3 regions of the Thermoanaerobacterium sp. RBIITD genome follow, and region 2 is predicted to be linked to each of the others. Evidence: riboswitches for the same ligand, from Rfam matches in the RefSeq annotation. Region 2 holds a riboswitch; each other region holds the start of a gene.
What was found. A riboswitch is a leader RNA that binds a small molecule or an ion and turns the genes downstream of it on or off. The one in region 2 is predicted to bind cyclic di-AMP.
Positions count from the first base shown of each region.

Region 1: another riboswitch for cyclic di-AMP. It lies ahead of CPG45_RS14320 (NAD/NADP octopine/nopaline dehydrogenase family protein); the one in region 2 lies ahead of CPG45_RS00525 (cell wall hydrolase).
Region 3: another riboswitch for cyclic di-AMP. It lies ahead of CPG45_RS14135 (C40 family peptidase); the one in region 2 lies ahead of CPG45_RS00525 (cell wall hydrolase).

Region 1 covers NZ_LT906662.1:2,954,489-2,961,033, reverse strand. The annotation lists gene CPG45_RS14330 (DUF362 domain-containing protein) at 1-673, opposite strand, end outside; gene CPG45_RS14325 (cobalamin B12-binding domain-containing protein) at 789-2,441, opposite strand; gene CPG45_RS14320 (NAD/NADP octopine/nopaline dehydrogenase family protein) at 2,438-3,538, opposite strand; cyclic di-AMP (ydaO/yuaA leader) riboswitch at 3,649-3,774, opposite strand; gene CPG45_RS14315 (helix-turn-helix transcriptional regulator) at 3,826-4,482, opposite strand; gene rsfS (ribosome silencing factor) at 4,620-5,003, opposite strand; gene yqeK (bis(5'-nucleosyl)-tetraphosphatase (symmetrical) YqeK) at 5,052-5,633, opposite strand; gene nadD (nicotinate-nucleotide adenylyltransferase) at 5,638-6,261, opposite strand; gene obgE (GTPase ObgE) at 6,491-6,545, opposite strand, start outside.
Region 2 covers NZ_LT906662.1:100,261-106,805, forward strand. The annotation lists gene CPG45_RS00510 (PIG-L deacetylase family protein) at 1-1,006, shown strand, start outside; gene CPG45_RS00515 (LbetaH domain-containing protein) at 1,011-1,565, opposite strand; gene CPG45_RS00520 (TMEM165/GDT1 family protein) at 1,897-2,460, shown strand; gene CPG45_RS00525 (cell wall hydrolase) at 2,539-3,357, opposite strand; cyclic di-AMP (ydaO/yuaA leader) riboswitch at 3,358-3,483, opposite strand; gene CPG45_RS16975 (hypothetical protein) at 3,550-3,687, opposite strand; gene CPG45_RS00530 (sensor histidine kinase) at 3,801-5,174, opposite strand; gene CPG45_RS00535 (response regulator transcription factor) at 5,164-5,850, opposite strand; gene aroA (3-phosphoshikimate 1-carboxyvinyltransferase) at 5,868-6,545, opposite strand, start outside.
Region 3 covers NZ_LT906662.1:2,924,431-2,930,975, forward strand. The annotation lists tRNA gene CPG45_RS14125 (tRNA-Leu) at 175-261, shown strand; gene CPG45_RS14130 (AEC family transporter) at 317-1,237, opposite strand; cyclic di-AMP (ydaO/yuaA leader) riboswitch at 1,446-1,576, shown strand; gene CPG45_RS14135 (C40 family peptidase) at 1,582-2,283, shown strand; gene typA (translational GTPase TypA) at 2,434-4,254, shown strand; gene CPG45_RS14145 (lytic transglycosylase domain-containing protein) at 4,291-4,899, opposite strand; gene CPG45_RS14150 (sporulation protein) at 5,047-5,838, shown strand; partial or broken gene CPG45_RS18325 ((Fe-S)-binding protein) at 6,045-6,202, shown strand; gene CPG45_RS14160 (DRTGG domain-containing protein) at 6,199-6,543, shown strand.

The DNA.
Region 1 (6,545 bases), 550 kb from region 2:
GCTTTCCGGCGGATGGTCCATTACCTTCCATACCAACGACAGCATCCATAAAGGTTAAAACAGGCCTCAAAAAATTATTAAGGTCGATAAGCATATCTGCGAAGTCTTTAATGTTTGACATGGTTAAATGGTATCCAGCTTTAACAAGACCAGGTATTACTCCGAACTGATTTTTAACAGCTCCTGTGTATACTGTCATACCGTGTGTCTTTAATTTAGGAATTGAAATAATTAAATCACAATCCATTATTGCTTTCATTATTGTCGCTTGTTTTATTACTTTTCCACCAGGTATCTTTACTGATAGCTCATCCGTTATAAAATTCAGTTCTGCACCTGTTCGCTTTGAAACCTCTTCCATGCCAGTTGACTCATAAATTCCCTTTAATGCCCTTTCACTAAAAGGGCCTGATGGACTGTCACCTATTATCGGTATAGCACCAATATCTTTTACAATGTTTGCAACTGCCTCAACTATAGCAGGATGTGTCGTTACAGCATCATCGGGTTTATTTTTTTTAAGCAAATTTGCTTTTAAAAATACTTTATCACTTTTTTTCACATACTTATCAATGCCTCCAAGATTATTAATACATTTATTAATCGCTGATTTTACCTCAGTGCTACTATATGTCCTGCATCTTTCTATAGATACAATACTCAAGATATACACCGCCTCTTACTTTAATTATTTTAGTACCTATCAATAGAATAATAATACATTATTTCAGAAATAACAATCTTATATAAAATTAAAAAGAACGCTTATATAAGCGTTTCCCTTTGTCTTATGCTACAACAATTAATTTTTGATATTCATCAAGGATTTTTGAAACTCTTTCTTCTTCAGATATAATTCTATCATTTTCGTAATCATATGCATAACATGCTCCATTTACCACTTTAGTTTGTAGTGCTCCTCTTGCGCTCTTATTCCCTTTAAGATGTGGAGCATCTAATATCCCCGTTTTTATAGCTATCGATAGTGAGTGTGGATCTGATAATGGGTCATTGCAATATTCATTTAAATCTTTAATACCTTTTAGTATAATATTTGCATCATTAATAAGCACATTTTTGCGTATTATTATATCACTATCTTTTGTGAAATCTACCATACCCGAAAGTGTATTTTTTATTACAGCTTTTACAATTTTTACGCTTTCTATAATATCATCTGGTGTTGCCGCATGATGTGCTTCACAAAAACCTACAACATGATAAATGTGCGGTTTAATTGCCATTGATAGATACGCACTCGATGCAAGCTGCCCTTTAGCTTCATAAAGGTCCTGCGGCATACTGGCAAGGCCAGCCCTTGCCTGTCTTATAACTTTAAAATTTTTATCTTCAAGGCTTTCAATCATCTCTATAGATGCTAACATTTTTGCAAGATCCATTTTTGGTGAAATAGATGGTGGAACATTAAACATAAATTGAGCTATATAATTTTTAACACCCATTTTTTTAGCATTATATGCAGCTAAGTAACTTGCAGCAACACATATAGCGTCATGAGCATCCCTTAAGCTCCAATGATGTGCTTCATTTACTTCAACAGGTATATTTTGATCTGCATGCCACTTCATCAGTTTTTGATTTTCTGCTATTGCCTCTTCTACCTGTCTTGGACCCCTCCCATCTAATATATTATACCAACATAATGGAATTGCAGCCCATGCATTATGAATAGTGTTTTTAAGCATTTTCGCCATTTTAAAAATGTCATTTGTACCGCTATAGCATCTCAATAATGGATAGTTGCCGCACCTTGATGCCTCATAAAGTCTTCTAAAATCTTCTTCAGTCCTTAAAGGAACACCACCTGCACCATCAAGAGATTTATTGTATTTTTTATCAAAGAAATGCTCTTGAGTGTTTTGATCCGGTGCAAGTGAAATTACATCCAGTATTTTCTCCTCTGCTATTTTTTTAATTCCTTTAAGTGTATCTTCAAATGAAGGTAGTCCAAAATGGTGTCTTATTACAGGGTATGGATAACTTTCATTTATCCTGCTTATTATATCCTGTTCATACATTTCTTCACCAATGGTAATTTTATTACCTTTCAAATATGATATTGTATACTCATCACCATTTGTACCGTCAAATATAGCTTCAAAAATTCCTGACTCTTTCGCAACTATTGCGTTAGGCTCTGTACCACCAAAAATCCATCTTATTTTGTTAAGATCATAATAATCTATTTTACTTTTTAAAGTCTTTAAAATATTTTTAAGTGAATCTGATGTTAATCTGTAGCTTACACCAACAATATCCGGTTTCTTATTTATTACATTATTTATAAGATTATCAATCGAAGTTGCGGGACCTAAAAATTGAGTAGCATACCCTTCCTTTTCTGCTAATCTTAAAAAATTAAAAACACCAGCTACATGTACATCATTTTCTAATGATGCTGCAATAATTAATTTTTTCATGCGACCGTAATCTCCTCCTTTACACCACATGCAATATTTCTAATCTCATCAGCACTTTTACCTTCAAGCCCAAGTTTTTGAGCTGTTCTGCCAATTTTCCAGTAGTTCTTTTCGTGCATGCAAGATGCTAGATGGATTACTGAGTCAATTGTATGTGTAGGAATCCCCAACTGTTTTCCTATAGATGAAATTGGTACAAGGCTCATCGGAACATCTTCAAAAATGTATCTGCACTCAAGTGTCTTTGGTGCTGACAAGCCTCTATATGCATCAGTATCTTGTATTGCCTCATATAGATTATCCCCATGTGAACCATAAGTTTCTTTTAGCCAGTCTAATGCTGTAACGGCATTTACACCAAGTGCATGTGCAACTGCTATTCTTTCTTTATCTATTCTTTCTAGTATTTTTGCTACAGATGGTGATATACCTTCTAAATAATATTGAAAATTTCCATCTGTTGTCTCTATTCGCGCAGAATTTAAAAGAGTTGGTGTTGGATGAAATATCGAACCTATATTATTTAAGCTTGTAACTAAAACATTTTCAGCCGGAATGATTTGTGTATATGCTAAATTCAAAAGATTAACAACATAATTTGTTCTCCACGAAGGTATTGCAGCTAATGATACGACATCTTTTATTCTGTAAATCTTAGCAACACCATTATTTGACCTACATGCATAAATAAATGTATCTGTTTCTGATATTGTAACATCGATATCATTTCTCTTAATAATAATATTGTAAAATTCAATTGCTCCGAATGTTCTTCCAGGATTTAAAACTATTATTTGACCACTTTTTAGATATGGTAACATTTCATATGCTATATCAGAATGTCCTGATGCCGGAATAGTTACCATTATAATATCTACATTGCTTATTGCTTCTTCGATATCATCAGTAATTTTGTTTATTTCACCAAAACCATTTGTTGGGCCCTCAAGATATATACCACCATTATTTAATATTTGAATAAGTTTTTCATACGTCCTATTATAAAGATTGACTGAAAATCCCATCAAAGAAAGATGTGCCGCCATTGCCTGACCGCCATTTCCAGCTCCAATTACTGCAAAAGATGGTAACTTCATTGTACACGACCTCCTTCTACTTTTGGGTAACAAAAAAGCTATAGAGAAAATCTACAGCCTGAACACGGTTACTAGTAGAAGGACTTATAACCGAATATATCCATGCTATCTCCTCCTCTTTCAACGCTTACGAGGTTAGCTGACGGGTTAGGATCGAAAGATAACCCTTCCATGCAATATGGATTCACCCCTTTAACTGGGTCCCCCGCTTCTTATGAATTAAGCGTTTAGCATCATATTAAGTTATATAAATTATACCATTTTTGTCTTAGTATTGCAAATTTATTTTAGTATTTGCTTAAATCATCACCAACCCTTATTTCATCAAGATAATTATATATTGTATATCTCGATACACATAATATTTTTGCCACATAGTCAATCGCGCCTCTTATGAGGAATGTACCTTTAGCATCGAGCATTTTTACCATATTTACTTTTTCTTCCTTAGACATAAAATTCACAGGTTTTCCATAATTCTCAATTGTAGTATTTACTATATTTTCAAGGACATCATTAACATTTCCGCTATAAGGCTCGGCAGATAATTCCTCACCATCGTTTATCTCGCAAAGGTCTTGAAGTGTATTCTTTACCATAATATATTCTGAGATATCAATATTTATGCATAAACACCCAATTGGTCTTCCACTGTCATCTTTAAAATAAACAGTAGTAGATTTTAATATTTTTCCATCTTTACCCTTACTTTTAAAATTAACTTCATTATCAGTTTTATTGGATTTTAATGCTTTTAAAATAATCTCAGGTATTGGGTTACCAACTTCTCTGCCAGTTATGTGGCCATTACCAACTGCGATAACAGAACTCTGTAAATTAGAAAAGTCATAAAGTACAACTTCACAGTTTTTGCCAAATGTTTTTGCAATACTTTCTACAACAGGTATCATGTTCTTTAAAATAGGATGCGTTTTCGATGGCACTTTTATCCCCCCCCAAAACTTCTAAATGTTAATTAAACTAATTTAAATATTATATATTTTATTGAATAAATTATTACGAAAAAAACCTCGCTGCCTTATATATGCAGGCCTGAGAGGTTTATATTAAAAATATTATACTAATCAAATATTAGCTTGTCAAGTACTATTTCTTTCGCGTCACTCCAAAGTCTTTCTAACGAATAAAAATCTCTTTCATCTTTTGTAAAGATGTGAACAACTACGTTGCCATAGTCCATTAAAATCCACCTTGCACTATTGTATCCTTCGATGTGGTTTACCGGTACACCATCTTCATTCAACTTTTCTTCCACTTCATCACACAATGATTTAACATGTGTTATTGAAGTACCACTTGCTATAATAAAATAGTCTGCTACAGTCGTCAAATCTCCTACATATAGTGCTTTTAAATCAATGGCTTTTTTATTATCAAGAATCTTTAAAATTTTAAAAGTTAATTCACTACTGTCTTTATACAATGACAAACCCTCCGAAAACATTATTTTTTGATAAATATTGTTTCAATTTACTATTAAAATAATGCCTATTTAATTAATGTTAGATTTTTCTAATTTTATAAGCATATCATTGCGTGCAATAACAGTCTTATTGTACAACAGTTGATTATTTTTTATTACAAACTCGATTGTCCTATCAAGAGCCATAATAACTGCTTTGTCAAGGTCTTCGTCTGCAGTTTTTCTCAAAACATCTACTCCTTCAAAGTCTCTTCCAGGTTCAATAAAATCCGCCAAAAATATTATCTTGTCAAGAAGTGTCATATCTTTGTCACCTGTTGTGTGTAGCATAACTGCTCTTTTAATTTCTTCATCACATACTCCAAAATTGTCTCTTATTAAATATCCACCAACAGGTCCGTGCAATAAAAATGGTGAATGCCTTAATACATCATCTAATTCAATGTTATATTTTTCTGCAAGTGCAATTAATTCTTCACTACTTAAATTTTTTGCACAGTCATGTAAAAGTCCTGCTACTCTAGCCTTTTCTACATCTGCACCATACCGCTCTGCTAGTTTCACTGCCGTATCCATTACACCTATGGAGTGTTTAAATCTCTTTTCATTTAATAAAGTTTTAAGTCTATCTATATAAAAATCCACATTCATAATGTCACCTTCTTTTATAAAGTCCGCATTTTTCAATATATCTTTCTACAGATTCAGGAAGCAAATATTTAATTGGTCTTCCCTCAAATACTCTATTTCTTATATCTGTTGAAGATATAGCTAGTGATGGCACAGTTACTTGAAAAATATCTTTATTAAACATTCTTTTTATATACTTTATTTTACTATTTATTGTGTCATTTGCATATCCGGGTCTTGTTGCAGCAACAAAATTGCATATATCCAAAAGTTCTTCGGCATTTTTCCATGTCAGTATTTCAAGTATAGCATCTGCTCCAGTAATAAAATAAATATCTGTCGAATCACCATATATTTTTTTAAACTCTTTTATAGTATCAATCGTATATGTGTAGCCTTCTCTTTCTATCTCAATAGCGGATACTTCAAAATAAGGATTTGTAACTGTTGCAAGTATCGTCATTAGATATCTTACTTTTTTGTCCGTAATGCTTCTTTTAATCTTATGTGGTGGATTCCCTGAAGGAACAAATATAACTTTGTCAAGATTAAATTTATCTCTCACTGCTTCTGCTGTTACAAGATGCCCAAAATGTATCGGATCAAATGTTCCACCCATAATACCAAGCCTTAATTTATCATTAGTCATATATGAATGTCCTCCACAATATTTTATCTCACAAATGAAAGTATGAAGATTCTTCAATCTATTACCTTCCACAATGTAAGAAGCAAAAATGTTTCACTTTTCCCAAAAGAATTTTTATTATTACTTTTATATATTATACAATATTTAATGTTCACTAACAACTGTATATATTGTTAATCAAGAAATTTTTCAATTTTTTTAGAATGATTTAAAATTGACTTATCCACCTTTAATCATAATATTCGAATTCAAAATCTCTTACATTTATTATATCACCATCTTTA
Region 2 (6,545 bases):
TGCGCTTTCATTTCTCGGGGTGAAAAAAAATGATATAATTTTTCTTGGATACCCTGATAAGGGACTTTCTTATTTGTGGGGTGATTATTGGAATACTCCTTATAAGAGTTTTGGTCCGAAAGTTACACATAGCCCATATGATAATTCATTTGACAAAAATGTTGAATATGAAGGTAAAAAAGTAGTAAAAGATTTAACTAAAATTATCAATGATTATGATCCTACACTTGTGGTTTACCCACACCCGAATGAGGTCCATCCAGACCACTGGGGAACTAATAGTTTTACAAAATATACATTATTTACATTGAAAAAAAATGATATACCACAATATTTATATATAATACATAGAAGCGATTGGCCTTTGCCATTTGGGAAACATACTTATTTAAATTTAAATCCACCTCCTAATCTATTAAATACAGGAACCAATTGGCATCTCTATCCACTAACAAATCATCAAATTGATAAAAAAGGAACCGCACTTTTGATGTACAAAACGCAAGTAAAAGTAATGAAAGACTTTTTATCGGCATTTTGCAGAAAAACAGAACTTTTTGGCGATTATAAGGATGGAATAATAAAAAATTACACTGGTGGAAATTTAGATAATTATAAAGCAATCATTGATCCTTTTAGGGATAATTTAAGAGATTATGAAAATAGCGCAGCAGATATTACTTATGTATATGCATACACTGAAAATAATAAACTAAATATTTATATTAAATGTAGGGAAAAAGCTAATAGTGATTACGAATATTTATTTTATGGAATATTTTTTAAAGACAATAAAGAAATTGGTAGAATAAAAGCAAGAGTTATATCGGGAAAAATGAAAAACATGAATTTTGGTTATGCATCGATCAAAAATGGAATAGTACATATAACTATCCCTTTTGATAAATACAAGGGCTTTGATTACATTTATATAGCAGTAGATTCACTTGCTAACAAAAGGCTTATAGATAAATCAGCATGGCATATGTTAAAAAGGGCTAAGTAGCCCTTTACATTCCCATGAATTTATAACCTGTAACAAGATTAATGCTATTTGTTATTATTTTTTGCGACATTTCGTTTATATCTTTTGTAATAGGCTTTAACAACTTCGACACATTATCACCGTTTATGACTGCTCCGTGTTCAACCATCATGCCATTCATAATTTTCGCATTTTCAACAATGGAATTTATTCCTATATAACAGCCATCATCAATATTTGAATTAAAAACTATACTTTTTATTCCAAGTGTTGAAAAATTGCCTATAGAACAATTACCTTTTATTATAGCTCCATTAAAAACAACAACATTTTTACCGATTTCTATATTAGAATTTCCTATGGTATTTATATTGACTCCATCTTGTATACTTACTCCATCGCTAATTACTATACATCCAGTTCTGTAGTTTTCATCAACTTCATCAGCTCTTATAACAACATTTGGACCTATATAAACATTGTCTTTTATCACTATGTTCCCTATCAATATAGCAGAAGTATCAATATATGCTGTATGGGATATCACGGGAGCATTCCCATATATATCTTCCCTAACCAATGTATTACCTCCTTATTATAGTTGCTTTTTATACCTACTCATATTACCTATTTATATTATATTCAGTTTAATCAAATTTATCAATATATATTGACACATTTTTCAAATTACTTTATAATATATTAAGTATTTTTTATTTTTTAAAGGGATATTGATTTATCAACTTTTTATATAAAGGGGAGTAGTTCACATATATACTATGTGGTAAAGTCAACATGCTGGTTTTTACCTGGCTTTATCTTAAAGAATGAGACCTTTATGTAATATGTTTTGCATATTATGTAATAGGTTTTATTTTTTTGGCACACTAAAATATGAGGAGGCAGAATTGATGAGTGCATTGTTCACATCATTTATTTTAGTTTTTGCATCTGAAATGGGTGATAAATCACAGTTGATGGCGATGGCATTTGCTACATTCATAAAAGCCAGAACTGTTTTAATAAGTATTTTAATTGCTGCTCTTTTAAATATGGGAATTGCAGTTTTATTCGGATCATTTATTACAGAGTACATACCAATAAAATATGTGAAATTGTTAGCTGCCATATCTTTTTTGATTTTTGGCTTAATTACGTTGAAGAACGGTCACATGGAACATGAAAAAATCAGAAAATCTAAATATGGCCCAGCTTTTACAATTATAAGTACATATTTTATATCCGAATTCGGAGATAAAACACAGTTGTCTACATTAGCACTTACTGCTACATATAAAAATCCTGCACTAGTTTTGATTGGTGCTACAGCAGGGATTTTTGTAGCAGATGTCATAGGAATTGTTGTTGGTGTATATCTTGGTAAAAAATTACCTACAAAAGTATTGCACTTTATCTCAGCATTTATATTTATAATATTCGGTTTTATAACATTGTATGAAGCAAAAACTCTATAAAGCAAAATGGATACCTTTCGGTATCCATTTTGCTCCTCTTTACCTCTCATATTTGCATCATTTATTTTACATACTATCTTATCTTGCATAAGAAAATACCATATTGTCTATTCTTGCGGCAACAGGCAATGACCATAACCATTGATTTGTAGCACTATCATCAAAATAATAAAGCGCTCCATTTGTAGGATCATTGCCACTCAAGGCTTCCCTTGCGGCATTAATTGAATCTGTCGTAGCTGGTTTATTGATCCAACCATTTTCAACAGGCGTAAATTGATAATAGCCATTGTTGTCAACCTGATATATTACATCTTTTATAGAATTCGGAAACTTATTACTCTTTACTCTATTAACTATTACAGCACCAACGGCTACTTTTGCTTTATACGATTCACCACCTGCTTCTGCATTTATAAGCCTTGCAAGAAGGTCCAATTCTTCATTTGTATATGATATTACACCTCTACTTATTGAACCTCTGTTTACTTCTTGATAATTCTTTGTAGCTGAAGCAGTTGAGCCTGTCCCATTCCCAGGTATTACAAAAACTTGTCCTGGATATATCATATCACCTGTTAAACCATTGACAGATTTCAATGCATCAACAGCTGTACCAAATTTTACGGCAATTAAGTATAGACTATCACCTTTTTGAACTGTGTATGTGTTGTCATTTCCTGGTACTACTAATACCTGACCTGGATAAATGACTGTATCATTAAGATTGTTTAATTTTATGATCTGATTATATGTTGTACCATAATTCAGACCGATTTTATACAGGCTGTCACCCGGCTTTACAGTATATGTTGCTGCAAAAGCAGACTGTGACAACATTAAGGTAACTGCGACTGATGCAATGAGAGGTTTTACCTTAATACATTTTTTAAACATTAGTTTTCCCCCTTTGCCTCCGAGGTTAGTTGACGGGTTCGGACAAAGGGCCGCCCTACCACATAATGGATTCACCCCAATATAAATCCCCCGTACCCCTTTTTGGGGATTCGGCATATTTTACTTTAATTATAATGGGAATAGGCTAATGTGTCTATATTAAATTGGTGGGAATACAGGTATTTAGTGGCATTAACTGTATCCGCAGAAAGGACAATAAATACACCCACTTTCATGTACTAACTTTGCACCACAATCAGGACAAATATATACTTTTAGCGATTCTTTAACTTCCACCTTTTTTTCGGTTATAACCTCTTGTTTTAACATTTTTATCCTCCAATATATAGTTTCTATTGTATTTTTATTATACTATATATTGTGGTTATTGTCACTAAAAAGTTACAGAGTTCACTACAATAAATACAGTAAATCCCGAATTCTTATCTATTTGGGATTGTTATCGTAAACTCTGAGCCTTTATTTATTTCGCTTTCCACGTCGATTTTCCCACCATGCAAATCAACTATTAGTTTTGCTATAGAAAGTCCAAGCCCAGTACCGCCTGTTTCTTTGTTTCTGGCCTTATCAACTCTATAAAATCTATCAAATATATATGGTAAATCTTCCTTTGGTATCCCCATACCATCATCTTTTACACTTATTTTAATATTTTTGTCTAAATTAAATGTAGAAATTTTTATATTGCCATTATCTTCAGTATATTTGCAAGCATTGTCAATAATTATTCTTAAAAGTTCCTTTATAAGGCTCCTATCAGCTTTTAATAGAAAATCTTCATTTTCTTCGATATCAAAGTTCTTCTTATTATAAATCATTTTTACTTCTAAGATAACTTCTTTTATTAATTCATTCATATAAAATGTTTCTTTATTTAATTTTATAGTTTTATTATCACCTTTTGCTAGCATTAAAAGTCTTTCAATCAATCTTTCCATGTCCTGTTGCTCTTTTTTTAATGCCTCAATTGATTCTTCTAACACATCCTTATTGTCTTTACCCCATCTATCTATAAGCTCTATATATCCTTTAAAAACTGATAAGGGTGTTCTTAATTCATGGGACACATTTGAAATAAATGCATTTTGTCTTTTGAAATAGTCTTCTAATCTATCAAGCATATCATTAAATGTAAATGCAAGTTTTGAAAGTTCATCATCTTTACCATTTATCTTTAATCTTTTGTTAAGTTTCTTTGCATCAATTTCGCGGACTTCCTTAACCATGTAATCAACAGGTTTTAAAGCTCTGCCCGTCACAAAATACCCAACCAAAAAAGATATTAAAACTCCAATAATATCTGAAATTGCCATCAATAAAAATAAAAGTTTCAAAAAGATATATTGACTTCTCATATTTTCAACTACTTGTATATATAAAATATTTTTATTTACTGCATATTTTCTGTTTATATATGTGATATGCGTATCATCCTTTTCAACCTTTGTTGGTGTATTAAAATTTGTATTATACGGTATACTAGTCTTTTGTTTCAATGATGACTCATAAATTACATTGCCATTGTTATCGACAATTTTTATATACATGTTTTCTCCAATAGCAGATGTAAAAATTAGGTTTTTATTAATATTGTCAATGTCGCCATTTACTTCAATAAGATTCTTTATTAATGCGTCGGATTGGTTTTCTACATCATTGAATGCCTGATATATTAAATAGTATTTGAGTCCATATAAAACAGATGCATTTAATATTATCAAAATTATTGAAAATATTATTGAATACAGCAATGCTATTCTTAGTTTTATCGATAATCGAAAATATTTAATCTTCATTATTACCTTCCCTTAGTGAATAACCAACACCTCTTATAGTTTGTATTAATTTTTTGTCAAAAGGGTCATCGATTTTGCTTCGTAAATATCTAATATACACATCAACAATATTTGTTTCTCCAAAATAGTTATAATCCCAGACGTTTTCTAAGATCTTCTCACGTGACAATACAATCCCAGCATTAATAATAAGATATTTAAGTAAATCAAATTCCTTTTTTGTAAGTTCAACCTCTTTTCCATCTCTCGTAACTTTATATGTAGATAAATCCATTGTAATTCCAGCATAACTTAATTTTTTAGTATTTACTTTATTATGTTTTCTTAAAGCATTTCTAACCCTTGCCATTAATTCCTCAATTGAAAATGGTTTTGTAAGATAATCATCTGCTCCTATATCAAGCCCTGTAACTTTATCCTTAACTTCATCTTTTGCTGTAAGGATTATTACTGGAACATCAGATTTCTTTCTAATTTCACTTAATATTTCAAATCCATTTAAACCCGGTAACATAATATCCAATATGATCAAATCAAATTTCTCTTCAAAAGCCCTTTTAAGCCCAATATCGCCATTATATTCAATTACGACTTTATATCCTTCATGTTCAAATTCTAATTGTAAAAAACGTGCTATCCGCTTTTCATCCTCAATAACTAGTATTTTTTCTTTCATCAATATCACCAATGTTATTATAACACATTGAGTGTTTTATAAAAATCTGGATATGAAATATTAGTACATTCCGCATTTTTTATCGTTGTAATTCCCTTCGCTCTTAAAGCTGCTATACTTAATGACATTGCCACTCTGTGATCATTATGGCTATTGACTACTGCTCCATTTAAATATTCTTTCCCATATATAACCATTCCATCATTTGTTTCAGTTATGTCTGCTCCCATTTTCTTTAATTCTGACACCATGGTATTTATCCTATTGCTCTCTTTTACTTTTAACTCTTCCGCATTTTTTATTACCGTTTTACCATCGGCAAATGCGGCTGCAACAGCGATAATTGGTATCTCATCTATAAGCCTTGGTATTATCTCCCCACAGATCTCTATACCTTTAAGATTAGATGATTTTATGATAATGTCTGCAATAGGTTCACTGTTTAATACCCTTTCATTTTCAATTAATATATTGCCACCCATTTTTTTTATAACATCGATTATCCCAGTCCTAGTATAGTTTATGTTGACATCTTTTATCATAACTTCTGATTGTGGTAATATACTTGCAGCAACTATAAAATAAGCCGCAGATGATATATCTCCTGGAATACAAATCTCACGGCCATATAATTTTGAAACCGGGCGACATATTATTCTATTATTATCAACCGCAAAATTTCCACCGAAATAATT
Region 3 (6,545 bases), 580 kb from region 2:
AGCAAAAAACATTATATAATGTCTAATGTGTTAGCGATAAAAAGTTAGTTACGCGGGGGTGGCGGAATAGGCAGACGCGTACGTTTGCGTGGATGTCGATTCTGTGATAGAATTAATTAACACTTTTGCGAATATTGACAAGTTAGCATCTTGATGATACAATACTTAATGCAAGCGGGAGTGCTGGAATAGGCAGACAGGCATGTTTGAGGGGCATGTGAGAATTATCTCGTATGGGTTCAAGTCCCATCTCCCGCACCAAATTAAAATTGATTACATAATAAGCCTTTCAAGGCTTATTTTTATTATTATAAAACTATAACCATTTTAGCATTATTAAAGACATAAAGATTATACTTACTATAGTAGTTGACGTAATAAATATTGATGCAAGCTTTACATTTAAATTTCTTTCATCTGAATATATAACTGCTATAAGTGGTGTTGGCATTATGGAGCCAAGCATAATTGCTTTGATTACCATCGATGATGTATCAAAGAAAATTGGTAATCCTATAAACAATATTATTCCAGGAAGGTATTTTATAACTAAGCCTTTAAATAGGGATATAATCTCATCTTTATTTAGTTTAAAATCAAGGAAATAGCCTATTACAAATAATGCTAATGTGCTATTTGGAAGTGAAATCTGATATATTATATTTGTTATAAGATTTGGAAATTTAACTCCAGTTAAATTAAGTATAACGGACAATATATAAATATCAAATGGGAAAAAATATAATATCTTTTTAAGGATTTTTTTCTTATCAATTACATCATCTTTTGAAAATATGTACGCGACTATGTAAGCAAGACCAAAGACAATAAACGAATTACCCATATCAAACATAGCAATGTGCATTAATCCATTGTTTCCATAAATCTGTAGAATAAATGGAAATGCAAAAAGTCCTATATTATAACCACATAATGAGACGATAAGAGAACCTTTAGTATGTTTTTCTACATTACATTTCTTAAAAAATAAATAACCAATTACAAATGTAATAAAGCCTAAAGAAAATCCTAAAAATGGTAGTATAAATAAATTAGTATTTATATGAGTATCAATAAAAACCTTCGCTATGCTTGCGGGCAATGTTATGTATATTATAAATTTGTTTAAAACACTACCTGTCGTTGTTGGTAAGATTTTCATTCTTTTAACTATATATCCTAAAAAAATTATGAAGACACTTGTTAAGATTTTTTCACCTATGACAAATTGATTCATATTGATCTCCCTTCATACGTTAATAAATAAATTATACTACATTGAAGTCCTATTTTCATAAAATTTTTCTTAAATCATTACATAAGTAACAAAATTATTAAATTTTTATAAAATATATTAAAGAATAATAAAAAAAATATTAAAAAATTGTTTTGAAAACCTTGACTTTTGTAATAATCTTTGTTAAAATATAAGAAGTTTGTACATATTAGCAATCTTGCCGAATCCTAAAAGGTACGGAGGATTTTTCATATATGGGGTTAATCTGCTATTGCAGTAGGGATGCCTTCTTGTCCCGCACCCGTCAACTAACTCCGGAGGCAAATAATGGAAGGAGATTAGCTATGAATAAAACATTGGGTAAAATAGTATTTGGAGTATCCGTTTTTGGTATGACTGTTGTTGGAAGCTCTATATTTACACATGCATATGCAGAAGGGCTTGGAACTGGAATGGTTACAGGCAACAGCGTAAACATAAGGACAGGTAATAACTTATCATCTAAAGTAGTGACACAATTAAATTGGAATGACATGGTTACAGTACTCGGCCAAGATAATGGTTGGTACCATATAAGACTTGCAAATGGCAACGAAGGATGGATATTTGGTAAATATTTATCATTGAGATTATCAAGTGATAATACTTCAAGAGGAAGTGTCGATAGAAGTACTGTTGCAAGAATGATTGATTTTGGGAAAAAGTATCTTGGAACAAGATATGTATACGGTGGTGAATCCCCGTCAGTAGGTTTTGATTGTTCAGGTTTTACAAAGTATGTTTTTAGCAGTATTGGTATAGATCTTCCAAGAACGGCTGATAGCCAAGCAACGGTTGGTACCAGTATTGACCGCAGCAGTCTTGTACCTGGTGATTTAGTTTTTTTTAAAACTCTCGGCAGTAAATCAATAAATCATGCCGGTATATATATTGGAAATGGGCAATTTATACATGCTTCATCAGGAGCAGGCAAGGTTATGATAAGTTCATTAAGCAGTGGATACTATAATGAACATTATGCAACAGCTAGAAGAGTTGTAAAATAACAAACAAAATCAGAGGGATACTTTATAGTATTCCTTTTTTTATGTGTATATTTAAAACCACGATATTGAGTTATTATTGACTATTTAATAGTATTAATATATTATTATATGTTGTATACAAAGTGTTTTTTTATGGAAGGAGATAACCTAATGGGTTTTATTAGAGATGATATAAGAAATATAGCAATTATTGCTCACGTAGACCATGGTAAAACGACTTTAGTCGATGGTATGTTAAAACAGAGCGGTATATTTAGACAGAATGAAAAAATAGAGGAAAGGGTAATGGACTCAAATGAATTAGAGAGAGAAAGAGGAATTACCATACTTTCTAAGAATACTGCCATTAGATACAAAGGTGTAAAGATAAATATTGTTGATACACCGGGACATGCAGATTTTGGCGGCGAAGTAGAGCGTGTACTTAAGATGGTTGACGGAGTATTGCTCCTTGTTGATGCATTTGAAGGACCTATGCCGCAGACGAGATTCGTATTAAGTAAAGCACTTGAACTCAATTTAAAGCCGATTGTTGTAATAAATAAGATTGATAGGCCAGATGCAAGACCAGAAGAGGTAATCGATGAGGTTCTTGATCTATTTATAGAGCTTGGTGCCGATGATAATCAAATAGATTTCCCTGTTGTTTTTGCATCAGCCAGAGAGGGCATTGCTAAGTTAAATTTAAAGGATGAATCAAGTGATTTACGTCCACTCTTTGAAACTATATTAAAGGAGATACCCGCACCGCAAGGTGATATTGATGGCCCATTACAGCTCATCGTTACGACTCTTGATTATGATGTTTACATTGGAAGAATCGCCATAGGCAAAGTTGTAAGAGGTAAAATTGTATCAGGTGAAACGGTTGGAATATGCAAAAGAGACGGATCTGTACAAAATGTTAAGCTGAGCAATTTATATCAATATGAAGGACTAAAAAGAATTCAGGTAGACAATGCCGTATTAGGAGATATTGTCGCTGTATCAGGAATAAGCGATATAGAAATAGGTGAGACAATAGCAGATCCGGAAAATCCAGAGCCTGTTGATTTTGTACAAATAGAGGAGCCGACAATTTCTATGACATTTGGTGTTAATACAAGTCCATTTGCAGGTAGAGAAGGAAAATTTGTTACATCAAGGCATCTTAGGGATAGACTATTTAGAGAGCTTGAAACAAATGTAGCATTAAGGGTTGAAGAAACAGAAACAACGGAAGCATTTAAGGTATCTGGGCGTGGTGAATTACATCTATCTATATTGATTGAAACAATGCGAAGAGAGGGCTATGAATTACAGGTATCAAAGCCAACGGTAATTATAAAAGAAATTAACGGCGTAAAACATGAGCCAATTGAACTTTTAACTATTGATATACCGGAAGACTTTATGGGCATTGTTATGGAGAAGCTTGGTTCAAGAAAAGGCGAACTTATGGATATGCATACATTAAAGCCCGGAACATTAAGACTTAAGTTTAAGATTCCAACAAGGGGACTTATAGGATACCGATCTGAATTTCTTACAGATACAAAGGGTAATGGAATTATGACTTCTATTATATATGATTATGAACCATATAAAGGCGACATTCCCACAAGGTCGAGGGGTTCTCTTGTAGCATTTGAGGCTGGAACTACTACAACATATGGCCTTTACAACGCACAGGAAAGAGGAATACTTTTTGTCGGACCTGGTGTAGAAGTATATGAAGGTATGGTTGTTGGTGAAAATGCAAGGAGCGAAGATATAGATGTAAATGTATGTAAGAAAAAGCATGTAACAAATTTACGGTCGGCAACGGCTGATGAGTCATTAAGACTTTCACCTGTAAAAGAAATGTCTCTTGAAGAGGCATTGGAATTTATTGCAAATGATGAGTTAGTAGAAGTCACACCAAAAAGCATAAGGATAAGGAAAAAGATTCTAAGCTCACAGCAGAGATACAAAAATGCAAAATATAAATAGAAAAAAGGGGTTCGCTACGTAAAGTGCTTAACCCCTTTATTTTTCTAAATCTTTTAATATCTTATTGACATAATTTATGGTTTCATTATAAGGTGGTATACCGTTATATTTATCAACGGCAGCTTCTCCGGCATTATAAGCTGCTAAGGCTAACTTAACATTATTGTATTTGCTAATTAATTCACTTAATAATTTTGTACCCCCATCAATATTTTTTTTGGCATCAAAAGGGTTATCAATTCCAAGATAGGCGGCAGTCGAAGGCATTAATTGCATAAGACCCATGGCACCCGTCTTTGATACGGTATATTGTTCATAATCAGATTCTGCTTTTATAACTGAGTCGATTAGATTAGGGCTTACTCCATATTTTTTTGAAGCATCTAAAATATAATTTTTAATATCATTTATTGATGCACTATTATTTTTTCCATCATTTTTGATGTTAAAATTTTGTAGTAAATTTGTTGAATTAAGCGGCTTTTTATAATCAGCATCATATGTGCTTATAGGCTTTTCTTCCATTAAACTATTAAGCATCTCTTGAAAAGTGTTATCTTTTTTAGTAAGACTGATATTTAATGGAAGGCGAGACTCTATCTCATTAAGCTTACTTTCAATTAATGAATTAACATAATCCAACATAAAAACCTCCTTCATATTATATTTCGACATAATATTAAGTTTTCCTTCTTATATAATAAAAATGGGAAATTAGTCCTATAAAATAATTGTTTTATAAATAAAAGGAATTTAAATATTTATGTAGAATATATATCATGGGTGATGAGAGTGAGAACAAGGGCAGAAGAGAAAAAAAACGAAAGATACAATAGGAAAATTATTTTAGCAGTATTTATTATACCAATTGTATCGATATTAGTAGGTTTTTTGATAACTCAATTTTTAATAAAGCCATATATAGTAAAGATAAGTAACAATACGCTGTATGAGAAATATACATTTGATTTACCTACTTTAAATTATTATCAGGTAAAATTCGGCGAGTATAAGGATGAGAATGAGGCTAAGTATAATCTGAATTTGCTTATGATGAAAGGATTATTTGGAGATATTTATTTAAACGGTGATAAATATATTTTGAGTGTAGGCAATTTTCTAAATGAACAAAATGCGATTGATTACAATAAAAGGCTTAATATAAGTGGTGTAAAGGCTACTATAATATTAAACAAAGGTCCTCTGTATGAAATAGCATATGAAAAAAATTCATCCCATGATGTTGAAATAACAAAAGAATATGTAAATAGTTTATACGAAAACTTATCACAGTTATCTATACTATCATATAAAACAGCTATGGGGAATGTTGATGTGAAAGATATAGATATTTTAGAAAGTACAATTAAAAATTCAATAAAGAATATAAAATATTTTAATGATAAAGGAAATTTACAAAAAATAGCATCAGGTATTACATCTATAAATAATTTTATTTTAAGTGATATAAAGGACCTTAAGACATCAGTTCAACTGCAGGATGGAAATGCTTTTAGTATCACTCAGAAGGCTTTAATAAATTCTATAAAAAGCTACGATGGTCTAATCAGTTCTTTGAAATAGAGGAGTGTCATATGAAGCTTATTAAAGTGAAAGAAATATTGTAGGCAGAATGTTATGAAGACAAATTATTTGAGGACCTAGCCTTGTGCAGCAAAGGTAATGAGTGTTAAAAATCCTATAGGAATTAAAAAACATCGATAGATGGTGTATTTTCTATAAGGAATATATATTGTGTAATTTTTGACAATAGAAAAAATAAAAAAAGATGTGGCTTACCTGGATGCAGGGCACTTGCAGAAGACATTGTAAAAGATACGCGAATGAGTACGATTGCATATTTAAATTAAAAGACAGAATAAAAGTACTTGCAAAGGGTGTGAAAATACCACCTGTAATCGGTGGTGAAAAGGAGGAAGAATCTTGAAAGTAAAAGATATTTTAAATACTGATTTTACATTAGTTGCCGGCAAAGGTGGGCTCGATAAAGATGTGAATGGCATATATGTATGTGATTTATTGAGTTTTGTGATGACACATGTTAAGAGTGGTAGTGCATGGATAACAATCCAGACACATATAAATGTAATAGCTGTAGCGGTGCTTACAGAGATAAGCTGCATTGTTATTTCAGAGGGAGAAAAACTTGATGATAATGCAAAAGTTAAGGCAGATCAAGAGAATATACCTGTAATATCATACAAAGGATCCTCATTTGATGCAGCTGTGAAACTACATCAAATGCTAAAATGCACATCATTTAGGTGACA